DNA from 3 places in the Priestia megaterium genome. Region 3 is predicted to be linked to each of the others. Evidence: riboswitches for the same ligand, from Rfam matches in the RefSeq annotation. Region 3 holds a riboswitch; each other region holds the start of a gene.
The links. A riboswitch is a leader RNA that binds a small molecule or an ion and turns the genes downstream of it on or off. The one in region 3 is predicted to bind lysine.
Positions count from the first base shown of each region.

Region 1: it holds a riboswitch for lysine, as region 3 does, so the genes downstream of both, CEQ83_RS12455 (amino acid permease) here and lysA (diaminopimelate decarboxylase) in region 3, are expected to answer to the same signal.
Region 2: it holds a riboswitch for lysine, as region 3 does, so the genes downstream of both, CEQ83_RS22945 (aspartate kinase) here and lysA (diaminopimelate decarboxylase) in region 3, are expected to answer to the same signal.

Region 1 covers NZ_CP023317.1:2,484,336-2,490,106, reverse strand. Annotated here, with positions in the region: gene CEQ83_RS12475 (cupin domain-containing protein) at 1-110, shown strand, start outside; gene CEQ83_RS12470 (cysteine hydrolase family protein) at 132-716, shown strand; gene CEQ83_RS12465 (GNAT family N-acetyltransferase) at 811-1,302, shown strand; gene CEQ83_RS12455 (amino acid permease) at 1,797-3,236, opposite strand; lysine riboswitch at 3,339-3,523, opposite strand; TPP riboswitch at 3,698-3,798, shown strand; gene thiT (energy-coupled thiamine transporter ThiT) at 3,831-4,439, shown strand; gene CEQ83_RS12445 (ethanolamine ammonia-lyase reactivating factor EutA) at 4,596-5,771, shown strand, end outside.
Region 2 covers NZ_CP023317.1:4,474,098-4,479,868, reverse strand. Annotated here, with positions in the region: gene uvrC (excinuclease ABC subunit UvrC) at 1-828, shown strand, start outside; lysine riboswitch at 894-1,071, shown strand; gene CEQ83_RS22945 (aspartate kinase) at 1,213-2,445, shown strand; gene CEQ83_RS22940 (YslB family protein) at 2,497-3,024, opposite strand; gene CEQ83_RS22935 (succinate dehydrogenase cytochrome b558 subunit) at 3,514-4,122, shown strand; gene sdhA (succinate dehydrogenase flavoprotein subunit) at 4,152-5,771, shown strand, end outside.
Region 3 covers NZ_CP023317.1:2,289,746-2,295,516, reverse strand. Annotated here, with positions in the region: gene CEQ83_RS11505 (YckD family protein) at 52-366, opposite strand; gene CEQ83_RS11500 (NAD(P)/FAD-dependent oxidoreductase) at 440-1,558, opposite strand; gene CEQ83_RS11495 (CBO0543 family protein) at 1,897-2,409, shown strand; lysine riboswitch at 2,476-2,658, shown strand; gene lysA (diaminopimelate decarboxylase) at 2,797-4,125, shown strand; gene CEQ83_RS11485 (dicarboxylate/amino acid:cation symporter) at 4,176-5,438, shown strand; gene CEQ83_RS27585 (hypothetical protein) at 5,577-5,711, shown strand.

The DNA of each region.
Region 1 (5,771 bases), 190 kb from region 3:
ATACGGTTCTATGTCAGGCCGGAGATCGGATACATTTACCGAAACAAACGGTTCATTCTTCAAAAGCCGGTCCTGATGGATGCACATACGTTATTTCCATTTTAAAATAAAGATGAAAGAAGATGATGCTTATGCTACGTTCCCGACCAGTGCTGCTGCTTATCGATGTACAAGAAGGGTTTTATTCACCCCAGTGGGGAGAAAGAAACAATTTAGATGCAGAAAAGAATATGCTGACGCTACTGCAAGCATGGAGACGCCAAGATTATCCTGTCATTCACGTGCAGCATGCATCAGAAAATCCAGATTCTCCTTTACACCCAAGCTCGAAGGGGTTTCAGTTTAAAGAAGGATTTGGTCCACAAGAAGATGAATACTTAATTCGCAAGCACGTGAACAGCTGCTTCATTGGAACAGAGCTAGATAGCTATTTAAAAGCAAATGGCTATGATACGCTCATTTTAATAGGACTAACTACTAATCACTGCGTCTCTACGACTGCCCGCATGGCTGGGAATTTAGGGTACAGGACGTACGTTGTAAACGATGCAACGGCTTGCTTTGATTGTATGTCCTACGATGGAAAAACCAGACTTCCTGCAGAAGATGTACATACATTCGCACTGTCTTCTTTGCACGGAGAGTTTGCAACGGTCATTTCTACAAAAGAGACTCTTCAAGTCCTTCAAACCTTTCAATATGCCCAAAACCAATAACCGATGTGCATGCGCACATCGTTTTTTTATGTAGATTATGTTTATTAAAAGAAGTAAAATAAAGATAATTCTATACTATAAGGAGTTTGTACATATGATCATTCGTTATGCTAAAGAAGAAGATTTACCTATGCTTGTTGAAATTTATAATCAGTCCGTTCAAACAAGTGCTGCTACTTTTGACTTAACGCCTGTAACAGTAGAACAAAGAAGGGGCTGGTTTAATAATCATATTAGCAATGAACTCTTTCCGCTTATTGTCGCGGAAAAAGATGGAGTAGTAGCGGGCTATGCTTCGCTTTCTTCTTATCGAGATAAAGAAGCGTACATTCAAACGGTAGAGCTATCGATTTATATTGATAAAAATCAGCAGGGGTATGGCATTGGAAAACAGCTTATGAAGCGGATTTTGGAATTGGCTAAAGAACTCAACCATCACGTTGTCATTTCAGGGATTACAAAAGGGAATGATATCAGTATCAAAATGCATGAGCAATTTAATTTTACATTTTGCGGAGAATTTAAAGAAGTAGGCTGGAAATTCGATCAGTGGCAAGATGTGCTTTTTTATCAGCTTATTTTATAAGATGTATGACACCTTTACACATTGTAACGTTTTAGTTTCATGTGTAAAGGTTATTAAAATAATAAGTCATTTTATTATTTTAATACGAAAGGTGTTAGCTATCATGAATACAGCATATAAGAGCTATTCCAAAAAGATGGTCCAAAAAAGAACTGCATATCCAGCTGAATAGAATCAAACACAATTCTGAACTATCTACTATAACAGCAGATCCGCTTTTTCACCTGTTACAATGTACTCGTTCGGGCCTTCAAACTAAGCAAGAAATCATAGACTACATCCAAACCATTCCTAATCACCAACTTCCATCTTTTGCAACTCGTTTAAGCAGGTTAATTCAGCGTATTTATTATATCGAAGCTGCTGATTACTATAACCGTCCCCTCAAAGGTTATATGCTTGTTATGAAAAACCAACCCGCTTATATATCTCTTCATTTTGCCGATCAGCTCATATAAAAAAAGCTCTCTATTCTTTTGAATAGAGAGCTTTTTTTATTCGTATTTTTTCACTGTTACTTGACATTCTTTTAACGGGATAAGCTTCGACTTTTTCGTCCATTTGTATCCTAACCAAACAATTAAGAATAAAGGAAGTCCGATATAAGAAACAAGTACACCGTACCAGTCAATCGAGTCACCCATAAACGCCGAATAGTTTTGGCCTAAAATAACAACGGCACATAAAATAAAGGCAAAGATAGGGCCAAATGGGAAAAGTTTTGCATGATATGGAAGTTCACTCAAATCATGACCTTGAGCAACAAATGCTCTTCTAAAACGATAGTGGCTGATCGCAATTCCTAACCAAGCAATAAAACCAGACATACCAGAAGCATTAAGTAACCACGTATATACCGCACCGTCTCCAAAAAATGAAGCACCAAATGCAAGTGTACCGACAAGTGCCGTTGCGATTAAGGCATTAACTGGAACGCCTCGTTTATTCACTTTTGCTAAGAACCTTGGTGCTTTTCCATCTTTCGCTAAGTTCCACAGCATACGCGTAGAAGCATACATACCTGAGTTACCAGCAGATAAAACAGCTGTTAAAATAACGGCATTAATCGCTGATGCTGCAAACGCCAGACCTGCTCGTTCGAATATTAAAGTAAACGGACTTACTCTCACGTCATCACTTGCTAATGAATTCGCTGTGTATGGAATAAGCATTCCAATAACAAAAATAGCTAAAATATAAAATAACAAGATGCGCCAGAAGACTTGTTTAACTGCGCGAGGAACCGTTTTTTCCGGATCTTCACTTTCTCCAGCTGCGACTCCAAGCAACTCTGTTCCTTGGAATGAAAAACCAGCTGCCATAAATATACCTAGTACAGTGAAGAATCCACCGTGAATCGGTCCATCACCAAGCGTGAAGTTTTTGAAACCTGGTGCTTCATTGTTAAAGATACCAAAAATCATCATAATACCAATAACTAAAAAGATAATAACCGTTACTACTTTAATTAACGAAAACCAAAATTCAGATTCACCAAATCCTTTTACAGAAAGGTAGTTAAGCCCAAACATAATTAATAAAAACAGGGCACTCCATAAAATAGAAGAAGAGTTCGGGAACCAAAATTTCATAATAAGGGCTCCAGCGGATAATTCAGCTGCAATCGTAATAGCCCAGTTATACCAGTAGTTCCAGCCGAGAGCGAAACCAAAGGATGGATCTACAAAACGAGACGCATACGTACTAAATGAACCAGCTTCAGGCATATAAGCTGCGAGCTCTGCTAGGCTGGTCATCAAAAAGTAAACCATTACGCCAATAATAGCGTAAGCTAAAAGCGCTCCCCCAGGTCCTGCTGTGTGAATTGCTCCACCACTTGCTAGGAATAAGCCGGTTCCGATGGCTCCTCCTAATGAAATCATCGTTAAGTGGCGAGATTTCAACCCACGTTTTAATTCTTGCTGCTCTTGCATAGATAAATACTCCTTTCGAATGTACGGAAAGAGACGGGATAACATAAAAAAAGCCCGCAGTATATGTGCGCGCTTTTAAATCTGAAAACCGCGTCAACCTTCCGTGAAGATAGCTCTTCACATCACTCGCATGATGTGACAGTTCTGTTCCTGTTCGGAGACAGCCCCAGCTTAAATCAACCGAGAAGTGATTTAAACTTCGGCAATTTTTCCTTTCAAGCAACATCCTCAATGTTCTCTGCATTTCCGTTACTTTACTATTAAAAACTGCGACCTCTACCTCATCGATTAGGATGAGGGTTTTTTATATTCAATTGACATAAAAGAAGTATAACAAATACTAAAACGATTGTCATTATAAAAAATAGATTCAGAAAATAGAAACATCTTTGAAATCTCTCGAATCTATTTTGTTACGTATGGTATAATAAACATTGTCTTTATACTACATAAATATCCAAACGTACCACAGGGGGAGCCGCCGTGCTGAGAGTGAACGAAATGTTCAGACCCTTAGAACCTGTTAGTTAACGCTAGCGTAGGAATGTGGGAATAGTAGCATATAGTTGCTTACTCCTGTGTAAACCGTTTGATATGAATGATTCAAAAACAGGAGTGAGAAACGTGAATAAAGCATTACCTTTACAGGCTAAAATTGAAATAGCTATTTTTGCAGCATTGGCACTTCTACTTGACCTTTTGCCTTCCATTAAGATTGCAACGGCTGTAAGTATTTCGTTCTCCATGGTGCCCATTTTTATTATGTGCTTTCGCTGGGGAGTAAAAGGCGGGGCTCTATCTGGTCTATTATGGGGGCTTTTGCAGTTAGCGACAGGAACGGCTTATATTTTAACAGCGCTACAAACATTTATTGAATATATTGTGGCTTTTGCTTTTATAGGTTTTGGAGGTATTTTTTCACAATCTATTAAAACAAATTTAGCTACCAATAACAGATCAAAAGCTTTTGTTTTGATTGTTTTATCCCTTATTATCGGAAGCTTCGCACGTTATTTCTGGCACTTTATTGCTGGTATTATTTTCTGGGGATCGTACGCACCAAAAGGTATGTCCGCTCTGTGGTATTCTTTTTCAATGAACGGTGTTTCAATGGTAGGGTCACTAATAGCCTGCTTAGTCATTCTTTCATTGTTAATTCCATCGGCATCAAGAATGATTGTAACTAAATCACATTCATCATAAGAAAAAAGACTAAATCTACCAAGATTTAGTCTTTTTTTTCATTTGTCACCTTTGTTTACACAAAAGTGTGTCAGGTTTGATAACATAGTTAGTGAAATATTCAAAAAACTGTTTTATGATAGTCAACATATTCAAACGAGATAAGGGATTGATAGCATGCTACAGAAATGGATCACGAGCATAGGTTTAGATATTGGAACAAGCACAACAAAACTGATTGTAAGCAAGCTGTTAATAGCAAATCAACAAAATCAGTTTACGCTGCCAGGCTGTCAAATTATTGATCGTCGCGTAACGTATGCAAGTTCTATCTATACCACACCTATGGTAAACGAGGTTGAAATCGATGTTCAACGATTAACGGTACTACTAGAACAAGAGTACAAGAATGCAGAAATCTCCTTAGATCAAGTGGAGGCGGGCGCTGTGATCATCACAGGAGAAACTGCTAGAAAGCAAAATGCAGAGAGTATCGTTCACTATCTAGCCGAACATGCTGGAGATTTCGTTGTTGCAACAGCCGGTGCTGATTTGGAAGGAATATTGGCGGCAAAAGGATCAGGAGCAATCCAACATTCCGCTGAAACAAATGCAGTAATTGCCAATATTGATGTAGGAGGAGGCACTGCTAACATCGCCTTATGTCAAAATGGAAAAGTGATAGAAACATTTACCCTGCATGTAGGCGGGAGATTAATTCGGCTGAATTCAGACGGTTTTGTAACCTACATTTCACCTTATTTAACTGAATTTTTAAAAAATAATTCTTTAATACTGCGAGAAGGTGAAAAAGCAACATTTGAAAAACTCTCGTCTATCTGTCAATTACTAGCTGAAGAAACCGTGAATTATGTAAAAGCGCTGAAGCAAAATTCCACGCTGCTCGTTTCTCCTCATACAAGATCTTCTATCCAACCAGAAACAATCATGATTTCAGGAGGAGTAGGGGCAATGATGGAGAAGCAGAAGCCAAAAACAGTGAGGAAAGTCGCTGTACATGGAGACATTGGTCCTCTGCTAGCGTATCAGTTTCAATCCATACACGTATCTCAAGCCGCTGAAACAACGCGCGCTACTGTCATTGGGGCCGGCATGCAAAATACAGAAGTTAGCGGATCAACCGTATACATTAAATCAAAGCGGCTGCCGCTAAAAAATATTCCGATTATAGAGATACCCGTACAGCAAGAGGAGGAGTGGAATCCGCAGCTGTTTCAAGAAAGAGCTCGAACGGCATGTATGCAGGCTTCAACTGTTTTCAGCGCAGAAGATCCTCCCGTTGCTATTGCTTTATCTCATTTCCCTTACTGCAGCTATATAATGCTGCAAGAA
Region 2 (5,771 bases), 2.2 Mb from region 3:
TTAGCTGAGAAGTTAGTAGAAGTAGAGGTTCAGCATCCAAAGCGAGGCAAAAAGAAAGAATTAGTAGAACTTGCGTGTAAAAATGCAAAAATTGCGCTCGGTGAAAAATTCTATTTAATTGAACGAGATGAAGAGCGTACAGTTGGCGCAGTTGAACGGTTAGGAGAAGAGCTTGGAATTGCCGCTCCTTATCGGATTGAAGCATTTGATAACTCAAATATTCAAGGAACAGACCCAGTTTCTGCGATGATTGTTTTTGTTGATGGGAAACCGGAAAAGAAAGAATATCGCAAATATAAAATTAAGACGGTAAAGGGACCAGATGATTACAGTTCCATGAGGGAAGTCGTTCGCAGACGGTATTCCAGAGCATTAAAAGAAGGTCTTCCGCTTCCGGATTTAATTGTTGTAGATGGAGGCAAAGGGCATTTAGCTGCAGTACAGGACGTTCTCGAAAATGAATTGGGACTTTTAGTGCCTACAGCAGGTCTTGTCAAAGATGATAAGCACAGAACCTCCAATCTGATGATTGGTGAGCCTCCTCAAATCATACCGCTTGAACGCAATAGTCAAGAATTTTATTTGCTTCAGCGAATTCAGGATGAAGTTCACCGCTTTGCGATTACCTTCCACCGTCAAGTGCGCTCTAAGTCCGCTTTTCAGTCAGTTCTGGACGACATTCCGGGAGTGGGAGAAAAGCGTAAAAAAGCTTTGTTAAAGCATTTTGGTTCGGTGAAAAAATTGAAAGAAGCAACGATTGAAGATATTCGAAATTCAGGTGTTCCTCAGAACATTGCTGAAAAAATTTATGAAACATTGCAAAAATAGTCTTGAAATAATAGAAAATATTTGATAAGCTATTAACTAATTTCATACGACACTTCATCAAATGAAGTGAAGATAGAGGTGCAAATTTAATCAGTACGCATCAGGAAGGGTATGAGCCCTTATGAACGATGCGGAAAGGGAAATTTGCCGAAGTGAACATTACCTCATAGTAATGATTGCTGGTTCTGCGTTGAATAAACGTAGGATTGTCAAGATGTAGATTCTTGGAGAGCTATCTCACGGCAGTGGACGGTTATGTTTTATAATTTTCGTTCGTTAAGCAATGAGAGCTCATCTCATTGCTTTTTTTATTGTCTGAGTAAAAAAATTTAGCTTCTCATCATCCTGCATATGCAAATTTATTGAAAAGGAATGAACAAAATTATGGCATTAATCGTTCAAAAATTTGGTGGAACATCTGTTGGTTCTGTTGAACGTATTCAACATGTAGCAAACCGTGTTATTCAAGAAGCAGAGCGCGGTAACCAAGTAGTAGTTGTTGTATCGGCAATGGGCAAAACCACAGATGCACTGGTGAAATTAGCAAGTGATATTACGGACAGTCCAAGTAAACGCGAAATGGATATGCTTCTTACAACTGGAGAACAAGTAACGATTTCCCTGTTAACAATGGCTCTTCAATTCAAAGGTCATGAAGCCACTTCGCTAACAGGTTGGCAAGCTGGTATCCAGACAGAAGCAGTTCACAGCAATGCACGAATCCAGCACATTGACACGACTCGTATTCAAAGCCAATTAGATAGAGGTCGAATCGTAGTAGTAGCTGGATTCCAAGGCTGTTCAGAAGATGGAAGCATTACAACATTAGGTCGAGGCGGCTCTGACACGACGGCAGTAGCTCTTGCCGCGGCACTAAAAGCTGCAAAATGTGATATTTATACAGACGTAACAGGAGTGTTTACGACGGATCCGCGCTACGTAGAAGATGCTCGTAAACTTCATTCTATTTCATATGACGAAATGTTAGAATTAGCCAATTTAGGAGCAGGGGTGCTGCATCCGCGCGCTGTTGAGTTTGCAAAAAATTATCAGGTACCGCTAGAAGTGCGTTCAAGCTTAGAAAACGAGAATGGAACGATTGTTGAGGAGGAAGTTTCAATGGAACAAAACTTAGTCGTAAGAGGAATTGCGTTTGAAGATAATATTTCACGGGTGACAATTGAAGGGTTAAACAACGAGTTACAAACTCTTTCTACTATTTTTACAGCATTAGCAAAAGAACAGTTAAACGTGGATATTATTATTCAAAACGTAACGGCTAATAATCGCCTCTCTATCTCATTTTCTATTAAAACTGTAGACGTAGAAGCTGCTCTTGCCGTCTTAAAAGAGTATAAATCTACTTTGGGGTATACGCGTATTGAACATGAAAGCGGTCTGGCTAAAGTATCGATTGTGGGATCTGGCATGATTTCTAATCCAGGTGTTGCAGCCGAAATGTTTGAAGTGCTGGCAGGAGAGAAAATTGAAGTGAAGATGGTCAGCACGTCTGAAATTAAAGTATCTACAGTTGTACCGCATGCTGATATGGTAAAAGCTGTTGAGACGCTTCACGTAGCATTTGAATTAGAAGAGCAGCAGGCAGTGCAAGTATAAAGAAGAGAAAAAAGACGTGGTATCTCCACGTCTTTTATATATACGTATTTCTTACTTTTTATAACGCTCCGCACGGGTTTCGGTAGGTAAGATATCTTTTCGGTCCCACTGCACGGAAATCAGCACTTTTCCGTTCTTTTCTTTAGGTGTTAAGTAGGCTTCTGTTAGGCAGTTGTTTTGACGCTGAATCTGTTCAGCCACAAATCCTGACTCAAGATGAAATGAACAAGTTTCCTGCTGAAATCTTTTGCTGACCACATCACCTGATAACTCAAGCTCTAGTGAATATTTATCTTTTTTGGCAAGCGTCAGTGTTCCCCAGGAAGCTGCTTTAAAAAAAGCGACGATTTCATCCATTGTATTTAATGGATATTTACGCGCAAGGTGTTTTCCTGCCCAGTATGAGATGGTATTCGTTTCGTCTCCAAGAAGCTCTGGAATCAACACGTCACGCAAAAGACTGTATCCAAAATATGGAACGTGATCAAGAGCTCTCTCTGTTTCAGCTGCGGCATTAGGTTCTAATGTTTCCATCGTCTCTTCAAGTTCTTGCTGTGATTCTGTTTGTAAATTGCTCATGCTTTCCCCTCTTTCTTTACTACTATTATATACAAATCTAAAAAACCTCTCACGCATTTTTTTAATAAAATGTAAGAGGATCTTTATTATGGTAAAAAGAGTTAGATGTAAAGATAAAAAATCCATAAAATTACTTTTAAAAGGGTACTTTTACCTGTGTAAATGTTTTGTGAACTTGTTTACAATAAAAGTATAAAGTAAACGCTTACTTAACTGTGGCAAGCGATATTATAATAGAAAGAAAAAATCTTTAACATCAATGTAGTAAGCGTTAACAAATATAAAATTTTATAAATTTATATTTTATAGAAGATTTAAACATCTTGCCTTGACGCTCTTAATCGATGGGAGTAAAATTAACCTGTCACATACTTTATTAGGAAATGCAAAGGTTTTCATTTCCTGTATTCACGATTAATCTATTTGTCTAGTGGGAGTAAGAAAGTTCTTCACAAACTATGTTCATTTAACTAAGGGGGGTCTACGCAGATGGCGGCAAACAGAGAGTTTCAATATCGGAGAATCCATTCACTACTTGGAGTAATACCAATCGGGATTTTCTTAACACAGCATTTAGTTGTGAATCATTTCGCGACAAAGGGAGAAGAATCATTTAATCAAGCAGCTCACTTCATGGAGAGCTTACCTTTCCGCTATGCTCTAGAAATTTTCATTATTTTCTTACCAATCGTTTTTCACGCAATATACGGTCTTTACATCGCATTCACTGCTAAAACAAACGTTAACAACTATGGATTTTTCCGTAACTGGATGTTTATCCTTCAGCGTGTTTCAGGTGTAATCACACTTATCTTCATCACATGGCACGTATGGGAAACCAGAATACAAGCTGCGCTTGGAAAAGAAGTAGATTTTCAAATGATGGAACGAATTTTAAGCAACCCAGCAATGTTTGCATTCTACATAGTTGGTGTTGTATCTACGATCTTCCACTTTGCAAACGGTCTATGGTCATTTGGAGTTAGCTGGGGGTTAACTGTAACACCACGTTCTCAAAGAATTTCAACTTATGTGACATTAGCAATCTTCTTAGCACTTACATTCGTAGGTGTTCGTACATTATTCGCATTTGCATAAAATTAAGGTTTTGAAGGAGTGGGGTTCCGATGAGTAACGGAAAAATCATCGTAGTCGGTGGCGGTTTAGCTGGCTTGATGGCAACAATAAAAATTGCTGAGTCTGGCAAGCAAGTAGATTTATTTTCACTAGTTCCGGTAAAAAGATCTCACTCAGTTTGCGCGCAAGGTGGAATCAACGGAGCCGTAAATACGAAAGGTGAAGGAGATTCACCATGGGAACACTTTGATGACACAGTGTATGGCGGAGACTTTTTAGCCAACCAGCCACCTGTAAAAGCAATGTGTGAAGCAGCTCCTGGTATTATTCACTTACTTGACCGTATGGGTGTTATGTTTAACCGTACTCCTGAGGGTTTGTTAGACTTCAGACGATTTGGCGGAACGCAGCATCACCGTACGGCTTTTGCTGGAGCAACAACGGGTCAACAGTTATTGTACGCATTAGATGAGCAGGTTCGTCGCTATGAAGTTGCCGGACTTGTGACAAAGTACGAAGGATGGGAATTCTTAGGTGCTGTTCTTGATGATGAGCGCAGCTGTCGCGGAATTTCTGCACAGAATTTAAAATCAATGGAAATTAAAACGTTCCCAGCTGATGCGGTTATTATGGCTACAGGTGGACCTGGTATTGTCTTTGGAAAATCGACGAACTCAGTTATTAATACAGGTTCAGCGGCATCTATCGTGTATCAGCAAGGTGCATACTATTCAAACGGAGAGTTTATTCAAATTCATCCAACTGCTATCCCGGGAGATGATAAGCTTCGTCTTATGAGTGAATCTGCTCGTGGAGAAGGCGGACGCGTTTGGACATATAAAGACGGTAAACCTTGGTATTTCTTAGAAGAAAAATATCCGGCATACGGTAACTTAGTACCTCGTGATATTGCAACTCGTGAAATTTTTGACGTCTGCGTAGCGCAGAAGTTAGGAATTAACGGAGAGAACATGGTTTATCTGGACCTTTCACATAAAGATCCAAAAGAGCTAGACATTAAACTTGGAGGTATCATCGAAATCTATGAAAAATTCATGGGCGATGATCCGCGCAAAGTACCAATGAAGATTTTCCCAGCCGTACACTATTCAATGGGCGGTTTATGGGTGGATTACGATCAAATGACAAATATCCCTGGCTTGTTCGCAGCTGGTGAGTGTGATTATTCGCAGCACGGAGCGAACCGTTTAGGAGCAAACTCATTATTGTCAGCTATTTATGGCGGTATGGTTGCTGGTCCTAAAGCCGTTGAATACATCAATGGTTTAGAAAAGAGCGCAGATGCTATTTCTTCAAGCGTATATGATCGTCATGTGAAAGAAGAAGAAGAGAAATGGAACAATATCATGAATCTTCAAGGTACAGAAAATGCATACGTTCTTCATAAAGAGCTAGGGGAATGGATGACTGACAACGTGACAGTCGTACGATACAATGACAAACTGTTAAAAACAGATGAAAAGATTCAAGAATTAATTGAACGCTATGATCGTATTAACATTAATGACACGGCTAAATGGAGTAATCAAGCGGCAACATTTACTCGTCAGCTTCAAAACATGCTCCAGCTTTCACGTGTTGTAACGCTTGGAGCTTACAACCGTAACGAAAGTCGCGGTGCTCATTATAAGCCGGATTTCCCAGATCGT
Region 3 (5,771 bases):
CATTCACATAAAAAAAGCGCCTGTATAGGCGCTTTTTTATGTGAATAGGAATTACTTTGAATGATGCATTTTATGACAGTGCCGCTTCGGAACAAACCCATTTTTCTCCATATGCTGATAGCGATTTTCCATATGTGAAGAAATGTTTTGACTCTCCGTTTTGCTTAGCACGCCGTACTCCACATATTTTGAAAGTATTTCTTTCTTTTTTTCGAACATTTCTTTGTACAGAACGGATAATTCCTGCTTTTGCTGAGACGTCAGCTGCACGTCTTTTGTTTCTGGCTGAGGATTGTTTTCCGCTAATACAGGCGTGCCGCTCATAAATAAAAAAGCTGCTGCTGCACTTATCATAACCTTTCGCAAACAATCTACTTCCTTTCATCATATAGTAGTTATAGTTTGCGAACTTCTATTTGTTTTCATTCATTCCATTTGCTTAGGACTCAATAGCTCCTCTTACATCATAATCGCTAAGATCAATTTCCATTTCCATTTCAAGTGCTAATTTAGCAAGCTCTGAACCAAGATAAGGACCCGACGTTAAGCCTGAAGCTCCGAGACCATTCGCTACTAGTATTCCTTCGTAAGCTGGAAGAGCCCCAATGACTGGCAAGAAGCCTGGAGTAAATGGTCGAAACCCTACCCTTGTTTCTAAGACTGTGCTTTCTGTTAAGCCAGGAGCAATTAATAAGGCCTTTGAAAAAATTTCATGAAGCCCCCCAGCCGTTACTCTCAAGTCATAACCCGTGTCGTTTTCATGTGTTGCTCCTATGACAATTTGACCTTGTTCAAACGAAAGAATATATTGGTCGCTTGGAGGCATTACAACGGGCCAGTCTTTTGTATCTAAATCAGGAAGATGCAAGTGGACAATTTGCGCTTTTTGAAAGCTTGCTAAAAATTTCACTCCAAGAGGCTCTAGTAATTGATTTGCCCACGCTCCTGCTGTCACGATTGTTGTACTTGCTAGAAGGGTTTGTCCATTTACGGCAACGCCCGTTACTTGATTATTTTCATAAAGTAGTTCTGCGTTTCCTTCTATTATTTTTGCACCGTTTTTCTTCGCTGCATTCACAAGTGCGTTTCGAAGAGCTCTTCCGTTAACGCGAGCGGCTCCACTAATATGAACTGAACTGTATTCTTCCGAAAGAGCCGGAAACAAAGCCTGTGTTTCTTTAGCGGATAAACGTGTAATCTCGCCTATTTCGGGGGCTTCTTCCCGACGCTTATATGCTCGTTCTTCCATTTTTTTAAGCTTTTGTTCATCAGTGTGTAAACTAATTGCTCCTACTCGCTTATATCCCGTATCCGTTTCTCCATCTTCTTCTAATTGCTGAATTAATGTTTGATAGTACTTGGCGCCGCCTTTTGCTAAGCGGTACCATGCTTTATTTCGACGCTGCGAAAGCCATGGACAAACAATTCCTGCTGCTGCATCAGTAGCTTGACCAGCATCCTTGCGATCTATCAATGTCACATCTGCTCCTGCTTTTGCTAAATGATATGCCGTAGAAGCTCCAAGTACCCCAGCTCCAACTACGATGTATGTTTTCATACCAAAACACCCTTTTCTTTCTTCTAGTATTCTCATGCTATATGTATGCAATTTTAGCATAGCAAAAAAAGAAGTCACATACTAGGCGAAGCTATTTTAAGCTTATTTTTAAGCCTTGCTGACTTTGACATATAGCTCCTTTCGTCTCGTAAACAAAAGCGGTAGAAGTTCTTTTACCAAGATTATAACAGGGTGAAGAAAGCCATAAATAGTGGTAGTACGTCTTTAACGCTGTGGCTTACGGCTTTTTTATTATAGGTGCTGAATAAAAAAATGAAAGAATAAAACCACTATAATATGTAAATAAAAAGAAATAACCATTATTTTAAGGAGAGCGTATGCAATCTTCATTTGTATTATTTTTTATCATTCTTGGTTTACTATTTGGCAAGTGGCGAAGGTATCAAGAATACTACCCTACTTTGCTGTTTTGGGTCACGGGGAATTTGCTTTATGAAGTGCTGCTGTTTCATCACCGCGTATGGGTATTTCACCCTGTTGGTATTGATCATCTTTTTCTACCCGATCACCTAATGGTTTCTCTTGGAATAACCTTAATTATTTATCCGTTTGTTATACCGGTTTTTTTAGGAAGGCTGCCGCTGCATGTAAGCGGCCGGCTGTGGTGGATTCTTTTATGGGCGCTTTTATTTACTGTGATTGAGTTCATTGCTTATGTTAATCACAGTATCACTCATCATTATGGATGGTCGCTGCTATGTTCTTTTCTCTTCAATATTGTCACGTTCTCACTTTTAATCATTCATCAGAAGACAGCGCTGGCTGCTTGGATTCTATCTGGAAGCTTCATAGCTTTTTTATTTATCTTCTTTGATATTCCTATGCCTTAACTTTTCATTGACTAGACAGAGGAAAAGGAAATATAATAGGAGTTACATTTAAATATAATTTTCCTCTCTGAGAATAGAGGTGCATGAAATCAAGAGTCACTTATTGGAGACTAATGGAGTCTGTGAAGATAAGTAAAAGGGATTTCGTGCCGAAGTATATAAACATCCATTGTGTTCATATACTGGTTCAGTATTGAATAAATGCTGAGCTGTCACAAACCACTTGGTTTGTGGAGAGCTATTGAAGAGATGTTGATGCCTAGAATGTAATAATACTTTATTATTATGAAACCAAGACGCGTGAACATCACTTCACGGGTCTTTTTTGTGTTTTTCTACTGACCATCAAAGTTATAGTTGAATGATTTAAATGGAGGGATACGGATTATGTACTTACATGGAACGAGTAAAATTAACAGCAGCAATCATTTAGAAATTGGGCAGTGCGATACGGTCGAACTGAAAAAACAATACGGCACTCCCCTATACATCTACGATCAAGAATTAATTGAGACGAAATGCAAGGCCTTCCATTCAGCCTTTCAAAGAAGCGGATTTTCATATCAAATCGCCTATGCAGGGAAAGCGTTTCTTTGTATGGAAATGGCTAGCCTTTTAACGAAGCTTGATATGTCATTAGATGTGGTCTCAGGAGGCGAATTATTTACAGCTCTTGAAGCGGGATATCCAGCTGAACGCATTCATTTTCACGGAAATAACAAAACGATTGAAGAAATTGAAATGGCTCTTGATGCGAATATTGGCTGTTTTGTTGTGGATAACTTTACCGAACTTGAAGTTTTACATGCCTTAGCAGCTGAGCGCAAACAGAAAGCATCTATTCTTCTGCGTGTTACTCCAGGGATTGAAGCCCACACACATGAGTATATTATGACCGGACAGGAAGACTCCAAGTTTGGATTTGGTCTTTCCAATGACCAGGCTATGAAAGCGGTAAGTTCTGCATTAGAAAAGCCTTACTACGATCTTTTAGGCATTCATTGTCATATTGGTTCGCAAATTTTTGAAGTAGATGGTTTTTCTCGCGCCATTGATATTTTAACTGATTTCTTATTCAGTATTCGTGATAAAATGGAATTTGAAGTAAAAGTTTTAAACGTAGGTGGTGGTTTTGGTATTCGTTATACCGAAAGCGACTCTCCACTTCCAGTTGAGTATTATGTAGATGCACTGACAGAAAAGCTAAGCCGCACGTTAACTGAACAGAATTATACCCTTCCGGAAGTCTGGATTGAGCCTGGAAGAAGCATCGTAGGAGAAGCAGGTACAACGCTTTATACAATCGGCTCAACGAAGGAGATTCCAGGTGTACGCAAATACGTAGGAATTGATGGCGGTATGACCGATAATATCCGTCCTGCTCTTTACGATGCAAAACATGAAGCTGTCTTGGCTAATAGAGTGACGGATAAAAAAGATGAAACAGTATCAATTGCGGGGAAATGCTGTGAATCAGGAGATATGCTTATTTGGGATATCGATTTACCGCGCGTTAATCAAGGAGATTTACTAGCAGTATCCTCTACAGGTGCCTACAACTATTCAATGGCTAGCAATTACAACCGTATTCCGCGCCCTGCTGTTGTATTTGTGAAAAATGGAGAAGCTCGTCTTGCTGTAGAGCGAGAAACATACGAAGATTTGGTGCGTAAAGATGTAAAGCCAGTCGTTACTACGTATGCAATGAGCAAATGATAGCTGTTCTTGCGTAGTAAAGAAGCTATTGTTGTTTGGAGGAAATCTATATGGTTTTAAGTGTATTTAAAACGTACAGATCATCGCTTATTCTGCTTCTCGCTATTTTAATTGGCGGGATAGCAGGATATGCTATCGGGCCCGATGTGGCAGTCGTAAAGCCCTTTGGTGATTTGTTTCTTAATTTAATGTTCATGATTATCGTTCCCCTTGTCTTTTTTAGTGTGGCTTCGGCGATCGCAAACATGAACGAAATGAAACGTCTTGGTAAAATTATGCTAGGTATCGCCGTTGTGTTTGTCGCCACTGCTGCTGTTTCAGCCGTTCTAGGCTTTTTAGGCGCATCACTTTACAATCCGCTGCACAACGTAGATACTTCTGCCATTAAAGAATTAATGGGTGACAGTGAAAATACAGCTGAAAAAATGACGCTTTTAAATCAGCTTGTTAGTACATTTACTGTACCTGATTTTGTTCAGTTATTTTCGAAAGAGCATATTTTACAATTAATTGTCTTTGCCGTTATCTTCGGTATTGCTACCACGATGGCTGGTGAAAAAGGACAGCCTATGGCGAAATTTCTGACTTCGGGTCAAGAAGTATCGATGAAAGTCGTTAAAATTGTCATGTACTATGCTCCAATTGGTTTAGGGTGCTATTTTGCTACTGTAGTAGGAGAACTTGGACCAAAGATCTTGCAAGGGTATGCTAGAGCATTTATTCTTTATTTATTAATTGCAATCGTTTACTATTTTGGCTTCTTTACGCTCTACGCATGGATTGCTGGCGGTAAAGCAGGAATTAAGCTGTTTTGGAAAAATGCAGCTGCTCCTTCTATCACTGCTATTGCTACCTGTTCTTCCGCGGCATCTATTCCAGTCAATTTAGACGCAACAAAGAAAATGGGTGTGCCGCTGGATATTGCTGAAACAGTGATTCCATTAGGAGCAAACACCCATAAAGATGGTTCTGTTATCGGTGGTATTCTAAAAATTGTTTTCTTATTCAGTTTGTTCGGCAAAGATATGACGTCTGCTACGAGTATTTTGAGCATATTAGGCGTAGCCTTTTTAGTTGGAGCCGTAATGGGAGCAATTCCTGGAGGCGGTATGATTGGCGAAATGTTAATCATTACAATTTACGGATTTTCGCCAGAAGTTCTGCCCATCATTGCGGTCATTTCCACAATTATTGACGCCCCTGCTACGCTCTTAAACAGTACGGGAAATACAGTAACAGCGATGCTTGTTACAAGGTTTACAGAAGGAAAAGACTGGATTAACAAAATTATCACCACCGATAAAGTCGCCTAGTAAAAAAGCAAAGGGAACAGTCTTAGTGACTCTCCCTTTGCTTTTTTCGTGTGCAGTAATATCGATAGCCGTGTATAAAGTTTGTAAATACGCACATTCTATAGGTATGTTTCATAACCGGACTGGAGGTGTCGTCTAATGAGTAACGCTGCAGGAGGTTCAAAGAAGAATCAACCGAATGATGCGAATCACGTAAGTGCAGAAACAAAAGCTCATCAAAAACGTCTCACTGAGCAAAACAAACAAGAGCATCAAGCTGAAGAGCGAAAATAAAATGACGTCAAAGAACGTTTGGCACAGGCCCTGCGTTCTTTGACGTCATTTTATTTTGAG